DNA from 3 places in the Micromonospora sp. NPDC047527 genome. Region 1 is predicted to be linked to each of the others. Evidence: riboswitches for the same ligand, from Rfam matches in the RefSeq annotation. Region 1 holds a riboswitch; each other region holds the start of a gene.
The links. Region 1 has a riboswitch for cobalamin ahead of metE (5-methyltetrahydropteroyltriglutamate--homocysteine S-methyltransferase). Riboswitches for the same ligand answer to the same signal wherever they lie in the genome.
Positions count from the first base shown of each region.

Region 2: another riboswitch for cobalamin. It lies ahead of ABZ808_RS11385 (ABC transporter substrate-binding protein); the one in region 1 lies ahead of metE (5-methyltetrahydropteroyltriglutamate--homocysteine S-methyltransferase).
Region 3: another riboswitch for cobalamin. It lies ahead of ABZ808_RS07495 (ribonucleoside-diphosphate reductase subunit alpha); the one in region 1 lies ahead of metE (5-methyltetrahydropteroyltriglutamate--homocysteine S-methyltransferase).

Region 1 is NZ_JBEYTK010000001.1:1,942,085-1,947,717, forward strand. Features, by position in the region: partial or broken gene ABZ808_RS08620 (hypothetical protein) at 1-216, shown strand, start outside; gene metE (5-methyltetrahydropteroyltriglutamate--homocysteine S-methyltransferase) at 440-2,689, opposite strand; cobalamin riboswitch at 2,805-3,018, opposite strand; gene ABZ808_RS08630 (copper resistance protein CopC) at 3,252-5,315, shown strand; gene ABZ808_RS08635 (IS6 family transposase) at 5,435-5,633, opposite strand, start outside.
Region 2 is NZ_JBEYTK010000002.1:538,810-544,442, reverse strand. Features, by position in the region: gene ABZ808_RS11400 (VOC family protein) at 1-598, shown strand, start outside; gene ABZ808_RS11395 (ABC transporter ATP-binding protein) at 608-1,426, opposite strand; gene ABZ808_RS11390 (iron ABC transporter permease) at 1,423-2,529, opposite strand; gene ABZ808_RS11385 (ABC transporter substrate-binding protein) at 2,552-3,487, opposite strand; cobalamin riboswitch at 3,569-3,717, opposite strand; gene ABZ808_RS11380 (M14 family zinc carboxypeptidase) at 3,761-5,633, opposite strand, start outside.
Region 3 is NZ_JBEYTK010000001.1:1,681,832-1,687,464, reverse strand. Features, by position in the region: gene ABZ808_RS07510 (GH92 family glycosyl hydrolase) at 1-757, shown strand, start outside; gene ABZ808_RS07505 (ROK family protein) at 835-1,929, opposite strand; gene ABZ808_RS07500 (MFS transporter) at 1,971-3,197, shown strand; cobalamin riboswitch at 3,284-3,501, shown strand; gene ABZ808_RS07495 (ribonucleoside-diphosphate reductase subunit alpha) at 3,692-5,633, shown strand, end outside.

The sequences.
Region 1 (5,633 bases):
CGCCGTCGCCTGGCAGTTCTCCGGCCCCAACCACGCACGAACGCACCGCCCTGCGGATCATCGCTGTCGTTCTTCGCCCTCGCCGCGTACGTGTCCGTCGAGTCGGTACGCGCGCTCGTCGGCGCCGACCGCGCGGAGCACTCCACGATCGATCTGGCCCTGGCCGCGGTGTCGCTCACGGTGATGCCGTTACTGTCGGGCGCGCAGCGGCGTAGCGACTGCCTCGACCACTAACGATCGCGGTATTGGATGACCGCCGTCCGGCATGCCCGCCGCCAGGGCAAGCCAACTCGGATGTCACCTATCGGTGCAGCAGACCCATACATTCGCTGCAGGTGGTGGCGAACGTGCCGGCCGTGAGCGGCGCGTCGGATCACTACCGAACCCACCGTGCCGACGTGCCGGGCGGGACCAGTCGATGGTCCGCCCGGCACGGCCCTCACCTGTCGCGAAGCTCGTTGGCAGCGACGACCAGGTGCTCGAGAGATGCCTCAACTTCGGCATAGCCGCGGGTCTTGAGACCGCAGTCGGGGTTAACCCACAGCCGCTCCGCGGGGACCGCCGCCACTGCCCGTCGTAGCGCCTCGACGACCTCGGCATGCGAGGGCACCCGGGGAGAGTGAATGTCCCACACCCCGGGGCCGACACCCCGGCGGTATCCGATCGCGGCGAGGTCATCAAGGACTTCCATCTTCGAGCGGGATGCCTCGATGCTGGTGACATCGGCGTCGAGAGCGTCGATGGCGGTGATGACCTCCCCGAACTCCGAATAGCACAGGTGGGTGTGGATCTGGGTGTCGTCGGCGACGCCGGAGGTCGCCAGGCGGAACGCGCCGACAGCCCAGTCCAGGTACGCCTTCTGGTCGGCCTTGCGCAACGGCAGCGTCTCACGCAGGGCCGGCTCATCGACCTGGATCACCCGGATAGCGGCCGCTTCGAGGTCACGGCACTCGTCACGCAAGGCGAGCGCGACCTGGTCGGCGGTGTCGCCGAGCGGCTGGTCGGCCCGAACGAACGACCAGGCCAGGATCGTCACCGGACCGGTGAGCATCCCCTTGACCGGCCGGTCGGTCAACGACTGGGCGTAGGTGGACCAGCCGACCGTCATGGGCGCCTTGCGGGCCACGTCGCCGTAGATGATCGGTGGGCGTACGCAGCGGGAGCCGTAGGACTGCACCCAGCCGTGCTCGGTGGCGGCGAACCCGCTCAACTGCTCGCCGAAGTACTGGACCATGTCGTTGCGTTCGGGCTCGCCGTGCACCAGCACGTCCAGACCCAACCGCTCCTGAAGTCGGATGACCCGCTCGACTTCAGCCCGCATCCGCTCGGTGTAACCAACCTCGTTGAGCCGGCCAGCCCGGTACGCGGCGCGGGCCCGGCGCAGTTCGTCGGTCTGCGGGAACGAGCCAATGGTCGTCGTTGGCAGCGGCGGCAGGTTCAGCCGGGCCTGCTGTGCGGCGGCGCGGTGCGGGTAGGCGCCGCGTTGCCGGTCCGTGCCCCGCAACGCGGCAAGGCGCCCTCGCACGCTGTCGTCGTGCCACGTCGCCGGGGCCGGCGGCAGCTGCGCGGGCAGGGACGTGGTGCCGTTGCGCAGCGCCCGACCCAGCAGGACGACCTCATCAACCTTCTGCCGGGCGAAAGCCAAGCGGTCGCGCAGGTCCGGATCAAGGGCGGTCTCGACGGACAGGTCCACCGGCACGTGCAGCAGCGAGCACGAGGTGGACACCGCGACGTGGTCGGCGAGCCCCGTCACCGCGGCACCGGAGCTGATCGCCGCTCGCAGGTCGGTGCGCCAAATGTTACGTCCGTCGACGAGCCCCGCGACGATTGTCTTACCACGTAGCTGACCCGCTCCGGCGAGCCGATGCAGGTTGCCGGGCCCGGCAACCAGGTCCAACCCGATCGCCTCGACTGGCGTGTTCAGCAGAGCGGGCAGCGCGTCACCGAGTTCCCCGAAGTAGGTGGCGACGAAGATCCTCGGCCGCTGCGGCACGGCGCACAACCGGGTGTACGCGTCGCGGAGGGCGGCGATCTCTGCGGGGCTGCGGTCGCTGACGTAGGCGGGTTCGTCCAGCTGTACCCACTGCACCCCAGCCTCGGCGAGGGTCCGCAGGAGGTCGGCGTACACGTCGATGAGGTCCGTCAGCCGATCGAACGGTTCACCGCTCCCGTCGGTGGGCTTGGCCAGCAGCAGGAACGTGGCCGGTCCCACCAGCACCGGACGGCTCTCGATGCCCAGCTCACGGGCTTCCCGGTACTCACGCAGCGCCTTCGCGGGGTTCGCGGCGAAAGCGGTGTCGTCACCGATCTCCGGTACCAGGTAGTGGTAGTTCGTGTCGAACCACTTCGTGAGCTCCAGCGCCGGCTCGGCGTCGACGCCACGGGCCATCGCGAAATAGGTGTTGAGCGCGGAGAGACCGAGGCGGGAGAAACGTTGCGGGATCGCGCCGACGGCCACGGCGGTGTCGAGCACGTGGTCGTAGTAGGAGAACGTGTTGGACGGAATCGTGCCCAGACCTGCGTCCCGAAGCGCCCGCCAGACCTCGGCCCGCAGGGCGGCGCCGGTCGTCTCCAACCCCTCGGCGTCGATACCTCCCGCCCAGTAGGCCTCCACCGCCTTCTTCAGCTCACGGTTGCCGCCGATACGCGGATAGCCGAGCACGGTGCTCTGACCGAATGCAGTGTTCATGGGTTCCTTCCCTCGAAGTGCCCGAGGACCCAGGAGACAGCGGGAAGGAAGGGGTACGACAACGCACCGGCTTCCGCCCCGGTCGTCCCTAGAGACCGTCGGCGGCGCACACCGGGGTGGTGTGCGCGGCGCTGGCAGGTCTTCGGACTCGTGGGCGTGACCTGTTCGGTCGCCTACTGGCCGTCGCTTCCCAGACCTCGCGGCCCAGTGCTTGATGACGGCGGTCGTTCCCACTCACCGCTGCGGGGCAGTCCCGGTTTCGCACCGGGTTCCCTCTTACGACGCCGCGACCGATCGGGCCGCGGCGAACCAACACCGTTATCTATCGTAAGGGCTCGCGAACACCCCGGCGGCGGTGAACCCGCCTGTCGGGACGGTTCCACGGTGGCGAACCCAACATCCCGCAACACGAGAGGGACCAGGGTAGAACAGGAGATCGCCAAGGTCACGGTCGTCGTCAACGGCAGCGAGTGGACGACCCCGAGAGATGGCCGACTTTTGTCAGCTGAGGAAAAAGTCCAGCACCTCTTGAAAAAAGTCTCACCACGGCGAAGATATTCAGATGCGTCGTCTCCCTCAGACTCCGGTGCGGGCGCTCTCGGGCCTCCTCGCGCTCCTCCTCGCCTCGGCGGTCGCTCTGCTCGCGTCCGCCCAACCCGCCGGAGCTCACGGGACCCTCGCGATGTCCACGCCAGCGGGGGGCACCACGGTGAGCGAGCCGTTGACGTCGGTGCAGCTGTACTTCACCGAGAAGGCCGCAGCCAACGCGTTCTTCACCATCACCGCCCCGGGCGGCATCCGGGTCGACAACGGCTGGTCGTACGGGGAGCCGAAGCCGCTGGACAAGCCGGTACGGGAATACTTCCTGGTCAACGGCCAGTTCGAGCCACGTGAGTACACGACCGGGTTCCCCGCGACGGTGGCGGTCGCGCACCTACCGGCCAAAGGCCAGTACTCGGTGAGCTACCTGTCGGTCGCCTCGGACGGCGACACCGTGCGCGGCACCCTGACCTTCCGTTACAACGGGCGGGTGACGGCAGCGCCGCAGGGGTGGAGCCCTCCGACGACCCAGCCGGACCCTGCGCTGTTGGCCGCCACGGAGCAACACGGATCATCCGGGCAGGTCTCGGCAGTGCCGACCGTAGCCGCCGAGACGGCGGTACCGCCGTCCGCAGTCGCGGCCCCATCGACCGACTCCGCAGAGGAGAACGGTCCGGGAGCGCTCGCCTGGGCCGGCATGGCGGCGGTGGCCGCGGCGGCGGTGGCCGGATTCGTCGTCTGGCATCGGCGGACGGCTCCCACCGGCAGACCCACCGGCCGGGGCCGTACCTCGTCGGCAGCCTCCGGTCGCGGCGCCGGCGCTCGCCCCATCAACAAGACCGGCGGCGGCAGGACCGGCGCGGGCAAGACCGCCGGGCGCAAGGCCGGCAACGGCGAGACCTCCGGGAGCAAGGCCGGTGCGGCGACCGGCAACGGTACGCAGAGCACGGGCGGTAAGCGCCGACCCAGCACCGCGCCGGCCGCGCGTAAGGACACCGCGGTCGTCGTGGCTCGCACGGGCGTCGCGGTCGATCCAAATCCGACCGATGAGGACGCGACGGCCCCCGCCACGACGGACACTCGACCGCCCGTCCACTCCGGAGCACGGCCCGACCCGGACCCCGCCACCGTGACACCCGGGTCCGGGCTGAGCAACACTCACCTGGCGCTGCTGGTCGGTGGTCTGGTGCTGGTCTTGCTCGCCGGGTTCGGGTTGGCCCGCATCGGCGGCACCGAGACCCCGGCCGCCGGCACCACCCGGCCCCCGGCGGGCGGCCCGGCCGCCTCGGATCCCGCGCTGTCCGCGAACGACGGACACCAACACCCGGCCGGCACCGGACCGCACACGCACCGGGGTGACGGCGCGACAGGCGAGTCGCTGGTCACCGGGACGACGGTCAGCGCCGGCGGGTACACCCTGCAACCGCTGGAACGAACCCAACCCGTCGGGCTACGCGCCGACTACCGCTTCCGCATCGTCGGCACCGACCGACAACCGGCGACGCGCTTCGCGGTCGTCCACGACAAGCCGTTGCACATGATCGTGGTGGGCCGCGACCTGAGCGGCTACCAGCACCTGCATCCGACAATGGCACCCGACGGTACCTGGAGCGTCCCCCTGACGCTGGCCCGGCCCGGCGGCTACCGCGTCTACGCCGACTTCTCCGTCACCGCGGCCAACGGCACTCAGGTGCCTCTCGTGCTGGGCGTCGACCACACCGTGCCCGGCGCGCACACCCCCGCCGCGCTGCCACCGGCGCAGGCGCAGGCGACGGCTGGTCCGTACGCGGTGTCGATGACCGGCACGCCGACGGTGGGCGTGACAGCGCCGATGGAATTTCGGATCAGCCGCGCCGACACAACCACGCCTGTACAGCTGGAGCGATACCTGGGCGCGTACGGGCATCTGGTCGTCGTCCGTGAGGGCGACCTCGGATACGTGCATGTTCACCCTGAGCAGGAACTCATCGACGGAACCGTCCAGTTCTGGCTGACCAGTCCGAGTTCCGGCCGCTACCGGGCCTTCTTCGACTTCCAGGTCGACGGGAGGGTGCACACCGCCGAATACACGATCGACGTACCCTGATCGAAGGTTGGTTATTTACTGCTCCCCGTTACGGGAACTGGCGCCCTCGTCGCCCGACTGATACGGCGCCGTTGCGGTATCGGATCGGCGGACTGTTGAGCCGGGTGTCGGGTCCGTGGTCAGATCGCTTGGGCGAGTTCGGCGAACGCCGCAGCGACCCGCAGAGAGGGCGGGGCGTCGACGGCGAGTTCGCAGTGGCCGCGGCGGAGGTTCTGTATGAAGGCGTGGCCGGCGATGATCACCTGTGCTGTCTTGTCCGTTCGTAGCCCGCGCATCGGTCTCAACCGCTGTTTCAGCTGGCTGTGATCAGCCTCTATC
Region 2 (5,633 bases), on a different contig from region 1:
ACCGCCCGCGATTCCCGATCAGGTGCCGATCTGGTCGACGTACCTCGCCACCGACGACGCGGAACTCGTCGCCGGCCGGGTCGAGCGGGCCGGCGGGCAGGTCGTGGTGCCGCCGTTCGAGGTCTTCGACCGGGGCCGGATGGCGGTCTTCGCCGACCCGGCGGGCGCCACGTTCAGCGTCTGGCAGCCGCTGGCGATGCCCGGCGCCGAGGTGTTCAACGTGCCCGGCGCCATGAGCTGGAACGAGCTGGTCACCCCCGATCCGGAGGGCGCGAAGGTCTTCTACGAGCTGGTGTTCGGCTGGCAGCCGGACGAACAGCCGGTCGGCGGAATGACGTACACCGGGTGGCGGCTCGGTGCGCGGATCGTCGCCGGGATGATGCCGCCGCTGGCCGACGACTTCCCGGCCGACCTGCCCGCGTACTGGACGGTGTACTTCGCGGTGACCGACGCGGACGCCGCCGCGGCCCGCGCCGCCGAGCTGGGCGGAACCATCCTCGTCCCACCCCGCGACATCCCGACGGGCCGGTTCGCCGCCCTACGCGACCCGCAGGGCGCCCTCTTCTCGGTGATCGACCTCGGCCCGGAAGAGGACTGACCGCCCCCGTCAGCGAGGGCGGACGGGGACCACCAGGGGGCCGTGGGTGCCGGGGACGACGCGGACGCTGGCCCGGTAGTGGGTGGCCAGGAGGTGTTCGGTCAGCACCTCGCGGGGGGTGCCGGTCGCCACCACCTGACCGTCGGCCAGCATCACCATCCGGTCGGCGTACTCGCCGGCCAGGGAGAGGTCGTGCATGGTGGCCAGCACGGTCAGGCCGTGCGCGCGGCGGAGCTGGTCGACCAGTTCCAGCACCTCCTGCTGGTGGCCGATGTCCAGCGCGCTGGTCGGCTCGTCGAGCAGCAGCAGCGTCGCGCCCTGGGCGAGCGCCCGGGCCAGGAAGACCCGCTGCCGTTCGCCGCCGGAGAGGGTCGCCAGCTCGCGGCGGTGGAAGCCGACGAGGTCCAGCCTGTCGAGCACCTCGTGCACGGCGGCCACGTCCGCGGCCGACTCCCGGCCCAGCGGCGGGATGTACGGGGTACGGCCGAGCAGCACGTAGTCCAGCACCGACATGCCGGGTGGCACCACCGGTGACTGTGCCACCGTGGCCACCACCCGGGCGCGGTTCCGGCGGCGCAGTTCGGCGCTCGGCGTACCGAACAGGGTGATCGCTCCCGGCGCGGGCAGCAGGCCGCCGACGGCGCGCAACAGGGTCGACTTGCCGGCGCCGTTCGGGCCGATCACGGTGACCCACTCGCCGACGGCGACGGTCAGGTCGACGCCGGTGAGGATCGGGGTGCCGCCCAGGCTGACGTGCAACCCCCGCACCTCGACCGCCGTCGCACCGGCCTGGCGGGGAGCGGGCACGCCGGCCGGCTCGGGGCTCATGTGAGCACCCGCCGGGCGGTGCGCAGCACCAGGACGAAGAACGGGCCGCCGAGCAGGGCGGTGACCACCCCGATGGGCACCTCGGCCGGGGCGGCGGCGGTGCGGGCCACCACGTCGGTCAGGGCCAGGAACGCCGCCCCGAACAGCATCGACAGCGGCAGGATCACCCGGTAGCTCGACCCGGCGAGCAGCCGGACGGTGTGCGGCACGATGATGCCGACGAAGCCGATCAGGCCGGTCGCGGAGACGGCGGCGGCGGTGCCCAACGACGCGGCGGCGATCAGCAGGTAGCGGGACCGCTGCGGGTGCAGGCCGAGGCTGCGCGCCTCGTCGTCGCCGAGCGCGAGGACGTCCAGCTCGCGGCGGTGCAGCAGCACCACCACGGTGGTCACCACGGCGTACGGCAGCACCAGCAGCACGTCGTGCCAGCCGGCGGTGGCCAGCCGGCCCAGCAGCCAGGAGTAGACGGACTGGATGGTGTCGGAGTGCCGTTGCAGCAGGTACGTCTGCCCGGCGGAGAGGAACGCGGAGACCGCGACCCCGGCCAGGATCAGCATCGCCGGGGACCGGCTCCGGCCGCCGGCCGCGCCGAGCAGGTAGGTCATCGTCACGGCGAGCAGCGACCCGACGAAAGCGGCCAACGGGATGGTCAGCGGCAGCCCGGAGATCGCGCCCTGCCGGCCGGCGCCGCCGAGGGCGATCACCGCGGTGACCGCGAGGCCCGCGCCGGCGGCCACCCCGAGCAGGTACGGGTCGGCGAGCGGGTTGCGGAACACGCCCTGGTAGCAGCCGCCGGCCAGGGCGAGCAGGCCACCGACGAGCAGGCCCAGCACGACCCGGGGCAGCCGCAACTCGGTGACGATGGCGATTTCCCGCTCGGTCAACCCGCTCTCCAGGTGCACCCCGGGGATCAGGTTGAGCAGCTCGGCGGCGACGCTGCCCGGCGGCAGACTGACCGGGCCGAGCGACACCCCGGCGACGAGCGCGACGAGCACCGCGAACACCCCGGCAGCCAACCAGCGCTTGCGCAGGCCGGCGGGCCGGGACGCGAGCTGCGTCCCGGCCGGCCGCGTGGTTGGTGCCGGGGTGGCCACCGGAAGCAGTCCGGTCACCGACGGACGTCGATCACGCGGGCACCTTGGCGACCGCGTCGATGACAACCCGGAGCAGGTCCACGATCCGTGGGCCCCACCGGGAGGCGATGTCGTCGTCCAGCGCCACGACCTGGTTGTTCTTCACCGCGGTGACCCCGGCCCAGCCGCTGCGGGCCTTGACCGAGTCGCCGCTCTGCTGGCAGCACTTGGCGTCGGCCAGGAAGACGAAGTCGGGGTCGGCCTTGACGATGAACTCCTGGGACAGCTGCGGGTAGCCGGCGCTCTTGCCGTCCGCGTCGGCCGGGTCGGCGATGTTGGTCAGACCGGCCAGGTCGTAGATCGAGCCGATGAAGGTCTTGCTGGTCGCGCTGTAGAGCTCCGGGCCCAGCTCATGGAAGTAGGTGAGCTTCTCGGCGCGCTGCGGCACGTCCTTGACCAGCTTGGCGATGTCGTCCTTCATCCGGGTGGTGACGTCGGTGGCCTGGTCGGCGTGCCCGGTAAGCGTGCCCAGATCGGTGATCTGCCGGTAGGAGTCGTCAAGCGTGGTCGCCGCCGGGGTCAGGTACACCGGGATCTTGAGCTTGCCGAGCTGGTCGACGATCTTGTTCCGGTCGTCGGAGATCACCACCAGGTCGGGGTTCTTGCTGGCGATGGCCTCGGCGTTGGGCTGGAAGCCGGACAGGTCGGTCTTGGGCGCGTCAGCCGGGTAGTTGGACTGGTCGTCGACCGCGGTCACCTGCGGGCCGGCACCGATGGCGAAGAGCATCTCGGTGGCGGTGGGCGCCAGCGACACGATCTTCTCGGGCCGCTTGTCGAGGGTGAGCGAGCCGACCGTCACCGGGAAGCTGGCGGTCGCCGAACCGACGCCGGGCGCCGGCTGGTCGGTGGTCTTCTCGGCGCAGGCGCCGAGGGCGAGCGCGGCGACCGCGAGGGTCGCGGCGAAGAGCCGGGGGGTACGTCTGAACATGGGGCCTCCTGTCGGTCGAGGAGTGTTGCTTCGCCGACAGGGCTTCCGTACGCCCGCCCACGAGGCGCCCTTCCTCGAGAGCGCGTGTCGCGACCGATCCGCAGGCGACCTGGCTTGTCCCCACCGTCAGGCGGGGCATCACAGTTGCGGGACAGCGCCGGTATCGCACCGGCTTCGCTGCGGAGTGGTCGCTAAGACGGTAGCGCACCGCGGGATCTGGAGGCTCGGAGCGGGTGGTGGGGCCCCGCAGGGGCGGAACGGGGCCCCACCCGATCAGGAGGCGGTGATGGTGACGTTGTCCACAGCCGCCTCCACGAGGCTCGCGCCGGAGGCATCCGCGGCCTCGACGAGGATCCGCACGGACTGGCCGGCGTACGGAGTGAGGTTGAGGTTCGCCACCGCCCAGCTCCCGTTGCGGTTGGTCGCCGCGCCGGCCTGGGTGAGCAGCGCGGTGGTGCCGCCGTTGTGCACCACGCTCACCCGCAGGTAGTCGGCTGACGACGAGTTCGAGCCGTGTGCCAGATACCAGGCCAGCGAGAGGGTCAGCGTGCCCGACGACGGCAGGGTCACCGCCGGGGACCGGGCACTTGTCACGCCACCGTCGACGTCGTAGTCACCGGCCGCCGAGCCGGCGAGCCGGCCGGTGACCAGGTCGTTGGCGCCGGCGTACGGGGTGAGCTGCTTGGCGCCGGAGGAGGTGGTCGCCTGGGCGGCACCCCGCTCCCACACTCCGCTGGTGGCGGCGTCCGTACCGGACGGGTTGATGGTCCACCCGGTGGCGGTCTCGAAGGTGTCGGACCAGACCGTGGTGCCGCCACCACCGCCGCCGCAGTACTGCGCCTGCTTGCCGATGGCCCGGTACGGGCAGTCGGCGTACTCGCTGAGCATCAGCACGGCCTCGCGGTTGCGGCTGGTCTGTGCGGGGATCACCTCGTCGGGCGGGTAGAAGCCGCCGCCGCTCGCCGAGCCCGGGTACATCTCGAAGGTGTACGCCCAGATGTTGTGGGTGGCCCACATCCAGTCGATGCTGTCCCCGTCGGTGATGTAGAGGTCGCTGGACTGCTGCGGGGTGTAGTTGTTGGTGGCCGCCATCTGCTGGCCGATGGTGGCGAAGGTGTTGTACTGGTCGGCGTTCATCCCGGCCGCGGTGTTCGCGGTGGTATAGCCGTACGGCCAGAGCACCAGCTGCGAGTACGTGTGGAAGTCGATGTTCGCCTTGATCTGCTGGGTTCCGCCGACCACGCGACTGTTGACGAAGTTGCGCAGCGCCTGCGTCTCCGGGGCGGAGAACGCCGACGGGCCGCGGTAGGTCTCCGACGAGGTCGAGCCGGACGAGCCGCCGCAGCAACCCCAGTTGTAGGACCAGTTGCGGTTCAGGTCGGTGCCGACGTTGGACGAGCCGCTGTTGGGCTGGCGGTTCTTGCGCCAGGACCGGTACGAGCCGGTGGCGATGTCGTACTCGCTGCCGTCCGGGTTGACGGTCGGCACGATCCAGATCTCCCGGCTGTTGACGATGTTGGTGATCCGGGAGTCGCTGCCGTAGCTGTCGGTGAAGAGGTTGAGCAGGTAGATCGCCATTTCGACGGTCAGGTGCTCACGGGCGTGCTGCTGGGCGTTGAACAGGATCTCCGGCTCGTTCTCGTCGGTGCCGACGTTGTCGGAGATCTTCACGGCCATCAGGTCGCGGCCCTCGTACGACGTACCAATGCTGATCTTGCGGGCGATGGCCGGATGGTCGGCCACGGCCTGGTTCACGACGGCGGTCAGTTCGGCATAGTCGTGGTAGTTGGAGTCGGCGGGCGGGAAGGCCAACGTGCCCACCTCACCGGCGCCGCGTTCGGCGTTCGGTGGCGGGGTCAGCGGTTCCAGGCGGAATCCGAGCCGGCCGATCGCGGCGGCCTCGCTCGCGGTCGCCGAGATGTGCAGGACCCCGTGCTCGGAGTAGTCGATGGCGGCCCCGGTGCGGGCCACCGCGTTGCGGTCGGCGAGGGTCCGGGGCCCGAGCACCCGGTAGCCGGCGGCGGCCGACTCGGCGGTGCGATCCGGTGCCGGTTTCGCGGCGACGGGTCCGGCGGCCACGGTGACGATGCCCAGCCCGGCGACGACAGCGAGCGCCAGGGCACGGCGGAGAGGTGTGGGCGTGCGG
Region 3 (5,633 bases), 260 kb from region 1:
CACGACGGGCTACCGCGCCCGCGTCCAGTGGGGTGACGGCACGGCTCCGGAGGACGTCACGATCGGGTCGTCCGGCGCGATGAGCGGGCAGCACACCTACGCGCGGGAGGGCACCTACACGGTGCACGTCACGGCGTGGGACACGCTGGCGAGCAGCACCACGGCCTTCACCGTGACCGTCGCCCGGGGCGGATCCCAGCCGACGATCGCGCTGTCGAAGGCCGGCACCGTCACCACCGGCGACGCGATCACCGTCGACGGCAGCGGGTTCGCCGCCGGCGAGCAGGTGACCGTCAGCGTCGGCACCGACCCGTCCCGGACCACGACTGTCGCGGCCTCCGCGACGGGAACGGTCCGCGCCTCGGTCCCGACCTCGGGCGACGCGCAACCCGGACGGTACGCCGTCACCGCGACGGGCGCGTCCACTCGTACGCCGGCCACGGCCACCGTCCAGGTGACCGGGCGGGCGGAGGCGCCGAGCTACCAGCCTCGGGTGGCGCTGCTGAGCACTGCGGCTCCGCGCGGGACGTCGATCACGGTCGACGGCTTCGGGTTCGCGCCGAACGAGACGGTCACCATCACCTTCGGCGACGGCCTCGCGGGCACCACCGTGCGGGCGAACGGCGACGGTGTGATCTCCGGCGCGACTGTCGTCGTCCCGGGTGCGGCGAAGGCGGGCGCGACAAGCGTCACGCTCAGCGGCGCCACGTCGGCGACGACGGTGTCCCGGCCGTTCACCGTCACCGGCGCGAACTGAGCCGGGGGTAGCGCAGCCGCGTGGGGCGGGCCGTGACCACGGCCTGCCCCACGCGGCTCGCCGCGGGCAGAACAGCTCTAGAGCGGGGCGAGATCCGGAACGCCGTAGTGCTGGTCGAGGACCTGCATGGCGGCGCCTGCGGCGATCACGTCCGCGCCGAGGCTGGACAGGGTCACGTCCGTGGTGAGCCAGTCCGCGCGGGGCACGTCGGTGTGCACGGCCTCCTCGACCGCCGCGAGGTAGGTATCCGCGTGCCGCAGGAGGTCGGCGCCGGCCAGCACCACGCGGGAGAGGTCGAGGGTCTGGAGCAGGTTGACCACGCCGACCGCCAGGACGCGGGCCGCCCGCTCGATGTCGCCGGCCTCGGCGGCGTGGTGGTGCACGATCTCCAGGCATCCGTGCCGCCCGCAGACACATGGCGGCCCGTCCAGGGCGACGACGGTGTGGCCGAACTCCCCGGCGTTGGTGTGCGCGCCCCGGTGGGCCGTGCCGCCCAGCCAGAAGCCCCCGCCGATGCCGGACTCGACCATGATGAGGACCGCGTCGCCGAACGTCCCGCCGTGCCGCCATGCCTCGGCGGTGATCCCCGCGGTGACGTCCTTGTCGAGATGCACGGGCAGGCCCAGGTGCGCCTCGGCGAGTTCGCGCAGCGGGATGTCGTGCCAGTGCCGCAGCCCGTGGGCGTCCCGGACCAGGCCCCGCGCGTGGTCCAGCGGGCCGATCATGCCGATGCCCACGCCGGTCAGCCTGCCCCGCAGGTCGGTGCTGCCGGGTATCGCGTCGATGCCGGAACTCAGCGCGTCGAGGAGCTGCGCCGGGGTGAAGTCGCCGGGCAGTGGGCTGACCGTCGAGTGGTGCACGGTGCCGGCCAGGTCGACCAGGACCAGCCGCAGCGTACGGCGGGCGACGTGGGCGCCGATCGCGTACCGGCTGTCGGGGACGAGTTCGTAGACGATCGCCGGCTTGCCGATGCCGGGGCGGCGGACGCCGGCGGGACGGATCAGGCCGTCGGCGGTCAGGCGGGCGATGACCTTGGAGACCGCCTGGGGTGTCAGGCCGGTGGCGTCGACCACGGTCGACCGCTCGAACGTCCGCACGGTACGTCCCACGGCCATGACCAACGCCTGGTTGTAGCCGCGCAGGAAGGTGACGTCGGCTGTGGTGCGCGTCATCTCACCACCCTATTACGCAACGCTGTTGCTAAATTCGCTCGGTGCATGCACTGAGCAGAAATCGACGCCTGGGGGCGGTTCTCGCGTTGGCGCTGGGCGGTGTGGCGGTCGGCCTCACCGAGTTCGCGGCGATGGGCCTGCTGCCCGACATCGCACGCGGCCTGCTCCCGCAGCAGTACGCCGAGTCGTCGTCGGACGCGGTGGCCCGCGCCGGGTGGACGATCAGCGCCTACGCGCTCGGCGTGGTGGTGGGCGCGCCCCTGATCGCCGCGCTGACCGCCCGACTGCCGCGCAAGAAACTGGTGCTCGGTCTGCTCGTCCTCTTCATCGTCGGCACCGTCGCCTCGGCGATCGCGCCGACGTTCGACCTGGTGCTGGTGGCCCGGTTCGTCGCGGCACTGCCGCACGGCGCGTACTTCGGCGCGGCGGGTCTGCTCGCGGCGGCCCTGCTCGGCCCCGGCAACGAGGCCCGGGGTTTCGCCGCCGTGCTCGGTGGTCTGACCGTGAGCAACCTGGTGGGCGTGCCGGCGGTCACGCGGCTCGGGCAGGCGGTCGGCTGGCGAGCCGCGTACCTGGTCATCGCCGGTGTGTTCGTGCTCACGCTGCTGGCGGTGCTGGCTGTCGTTCCGGAGGTCGTGGCGGCCGTCGACGCCTCGCCGGCCGCCGAGTTGCGGGCCCTGCGGACCTCGCAGGTGTGGCTCGTGGCGGCCACCGGCTCGGTGGGCCTCGCCGGTCTCTTCGCTGTCAACACCTACCTCGCGCCGGTCACTACCGACGTCGCCGGCCTTTCGGCCACGACCGTGCCGTGGGTGCTCGTTGCGGTGGGCCTGGGCATGACAGTCGGCAACGCCCTGGGCGGTTGGCTCGCGGACCGGGACCTGCGCCGGAGCATGTACGTCGGTTTCGTCGCCATGATCGTCAGCATCGCCGTCTTCGGCCTCGTCGCATCGAACGGCGTCGGCCTGTTCGTCGGTGCGTTCCTGGTGGGCGCGACAAGCCTCTACCTGGGGCCGGTCCTGCAGGCGCGCCTGATCACTGTCGCGCCGGGCGCGCAGTTGATGGGCGCGGCGATGAGCCAGTCCGCCATGAACATCGCCAACAGCCTCGGTGCCGGGCTGGGCAGCGTCGTCATCGCCGCGGGCTTCGGCTACCTCGCGCCGGCCTGGGTGGGCGTGGTCCTTGCGATTGCCGGCCTGGGCCTGGCGGGGATCAGCTTCTCGGTCGAGCGACGCACGCGGGCCGCGGAGACAGTCGCACTCGCGGGCTGACCCGTCGATCGATGGTGGTGGGCGTCGGTGCCGCCGACACGCCGACGTCGACATGTGGGGTGTGACAAACGCTGCTGCCCCTATATATGGTGTCGAGCGCAGCTGGTTCGGCCGCTCGTTCGGAGTGGTCGAGGCAAGAGGGAACCCGGTGGGAATCCGGGACTGTCCCGCAGCGGTGAGTGGGAACGACAGCCGTCATCGGCACTGGGCCACCAATCGGCCCGGGAAGCGACGGCCAGTAGGAGACCGGCGAGCCCGGTCGTGCCCACGAGTCCGAAGACCTGCCAGCGCGCCGCGTACCCGCACCCGGGTGCGCGGCGGTCCGAGGCCGCGTGGGACGGCTGACGCCACCTGACCCACGCCCAGCGTGGCGTCCGCCGGTGTCTGTCTCCTCGCGTCCGAGGGCCATCTGGTCTCGAACTCGCGAGGAGTGAGTGGTGACAGTCACCGAGGTAGCCCCGGTCAGCGGCGAGACGGCGCTGCGACGGACGCCGATGCAGGTCCGCAAGCGCGACGGCGCCACCGAGCCCGTGGACGTGAACAGGATCGTCCGGGCGGTCGAGCGGTGGGCCGACGACCTGGCCGACGTCGACCCGATGCGCGTGGCGACCCGCACGATCAGCGGCCTGTACGACGGCGCGACCACGGCCGAGCTGGACCGGCTGTCCATCCAGACCGCGGCCGAGATGATCGGCGAGGAACCGCAGTACTCGCGCCTGGCCGCCCGGCTGCTGTCCGGCTACGTCGACAAGGAGGTGCGTCGGCAGGGCGTCACCTCGTTCAGCGCGTCGATCCGGATCGGCCACGCCGAGGGCCTGATCGGCGACGGCACCGCCGCGTTCGTCGCGACGCACGCCGAGATGCTCGACGACGCGATCGACCCGGACGGCGACCGGAGGTTCGAGTACTTCGGCCTGCGCACGGTGTACGACCGGTACCTGTTGCGTCACCCCACCAGCCGGCTGGTGCTGGAGACCCCGCAGTACTGGCTGCTGCGGGTGGCCTGCGGCCTGTCCCGTACGCCGGACGAGGCGGTCGGCTTCTACCGGCTGATGTCCAGCCTGGCCTATCTGCCCAGCTCCCCGACGTTGTTCAACTCCGGCACCCGGCACACGCAGATGTCCTCCTGCTACCTGGTCGACTCGCCGCGCGACGAGCTGGACTCGATCTACCAGCGGTACGCGCAGGTCGCCAACCTGTCCAAGTTCGCCGGTGGCATCGGCATCGCGTACTCCCGGGTCCGGTCCCGGGGCGCGCTGATCCGTGGCACCAACGGGCAGTCCAACGGGATCGTGCCGTGGCTGCGCACGCTGGACGCGAGCGTCGCCGCGGTCAACCAGGGCGGCCGGCGCAAGGGCGCGGCCTGCGTCTACCTGGAGCCGTGGCACCCGGACGTCGAGGAGTTCCTGCAACTGCGGGACAACACCGGCGAGGACGCCCGGCGTACCCACAACCTGAACCTCGCCAACTGGATCCCGGACGAGTTCATGCGCCGGGTCGAGGCCGACGAGATGTGGTCGCTGTTCGACCCGCACGAGGTGCCGGAGCTGCCCGACCTGTGGGGGGAGCGGTTCGACGCCGCGTACCGGGAGGCCGAGGCGCAGGGCCGCTACGTGCGGCAGGTCCCCGCGCGGGAGCTGTACGGGAAGATGATGCGGACCCTCGCCCAGACCGGCAACGGGTGGATGACGTTCAAGGACGCCGCCAACCGGCTGTGCAACCAGACGGCCGAGCCGGGCAACGTCGTGCACCTGTCCAACCTCTGCACCGAGATCATCGAGGTGTCCAGCGACGCCGAGACTGCGGTGTGCAACCTGGGCTCGGTGAACGTCGCCGCGCACCTCACCGCCGACGGCATCGACTGGCATCGGCTGCGCGCCACGGTCCGCACCGCCGTGACGTTCCTCGACCGGGTCATCGACATCAACTACTACCCGACCCCGCAGGCGGCGGCGAGCAACCCCCGCTGGCGGCCGGTCGGGCTCGGGCTGATGGGCCTCCAGGACGTGTTCTTCGCGCTGCGGCTGCCGTTCGACTCGCCGGCCGCGCGGGAGCTGTCCACCCGGATCAGCGAGGAGCTGTACCTGACCGCGCTGGAGACCTCCGCCGACCTGGCGCACCGCTTCGGCGCGCACCCGGCGTTCGGGCAGACCCGGGCCGCGCGGGGCAACCTGCAACCCGACCTGTGGGGCATCGAGGGTACGCAGACCGCGCGCTGGGCCGCGCTGCGCGAGCGGGTGCGGGCGAACGGGCTGCGCAACTCGCTGCTCGTGGCGGTCGCCCCGACGGCGACCATCGCCTCGATCGCCGGGTGCTACGAGTGCGTCGAGCCGCAGGTGTCCAACCTGTTCAAGCGCGAGACCCTGTCGGGTGAGTTCCTCCAGGTCAACACCGCTCTGGTACGCGAGCTCAAGGCCCGTGGCCTGTGGACCGACC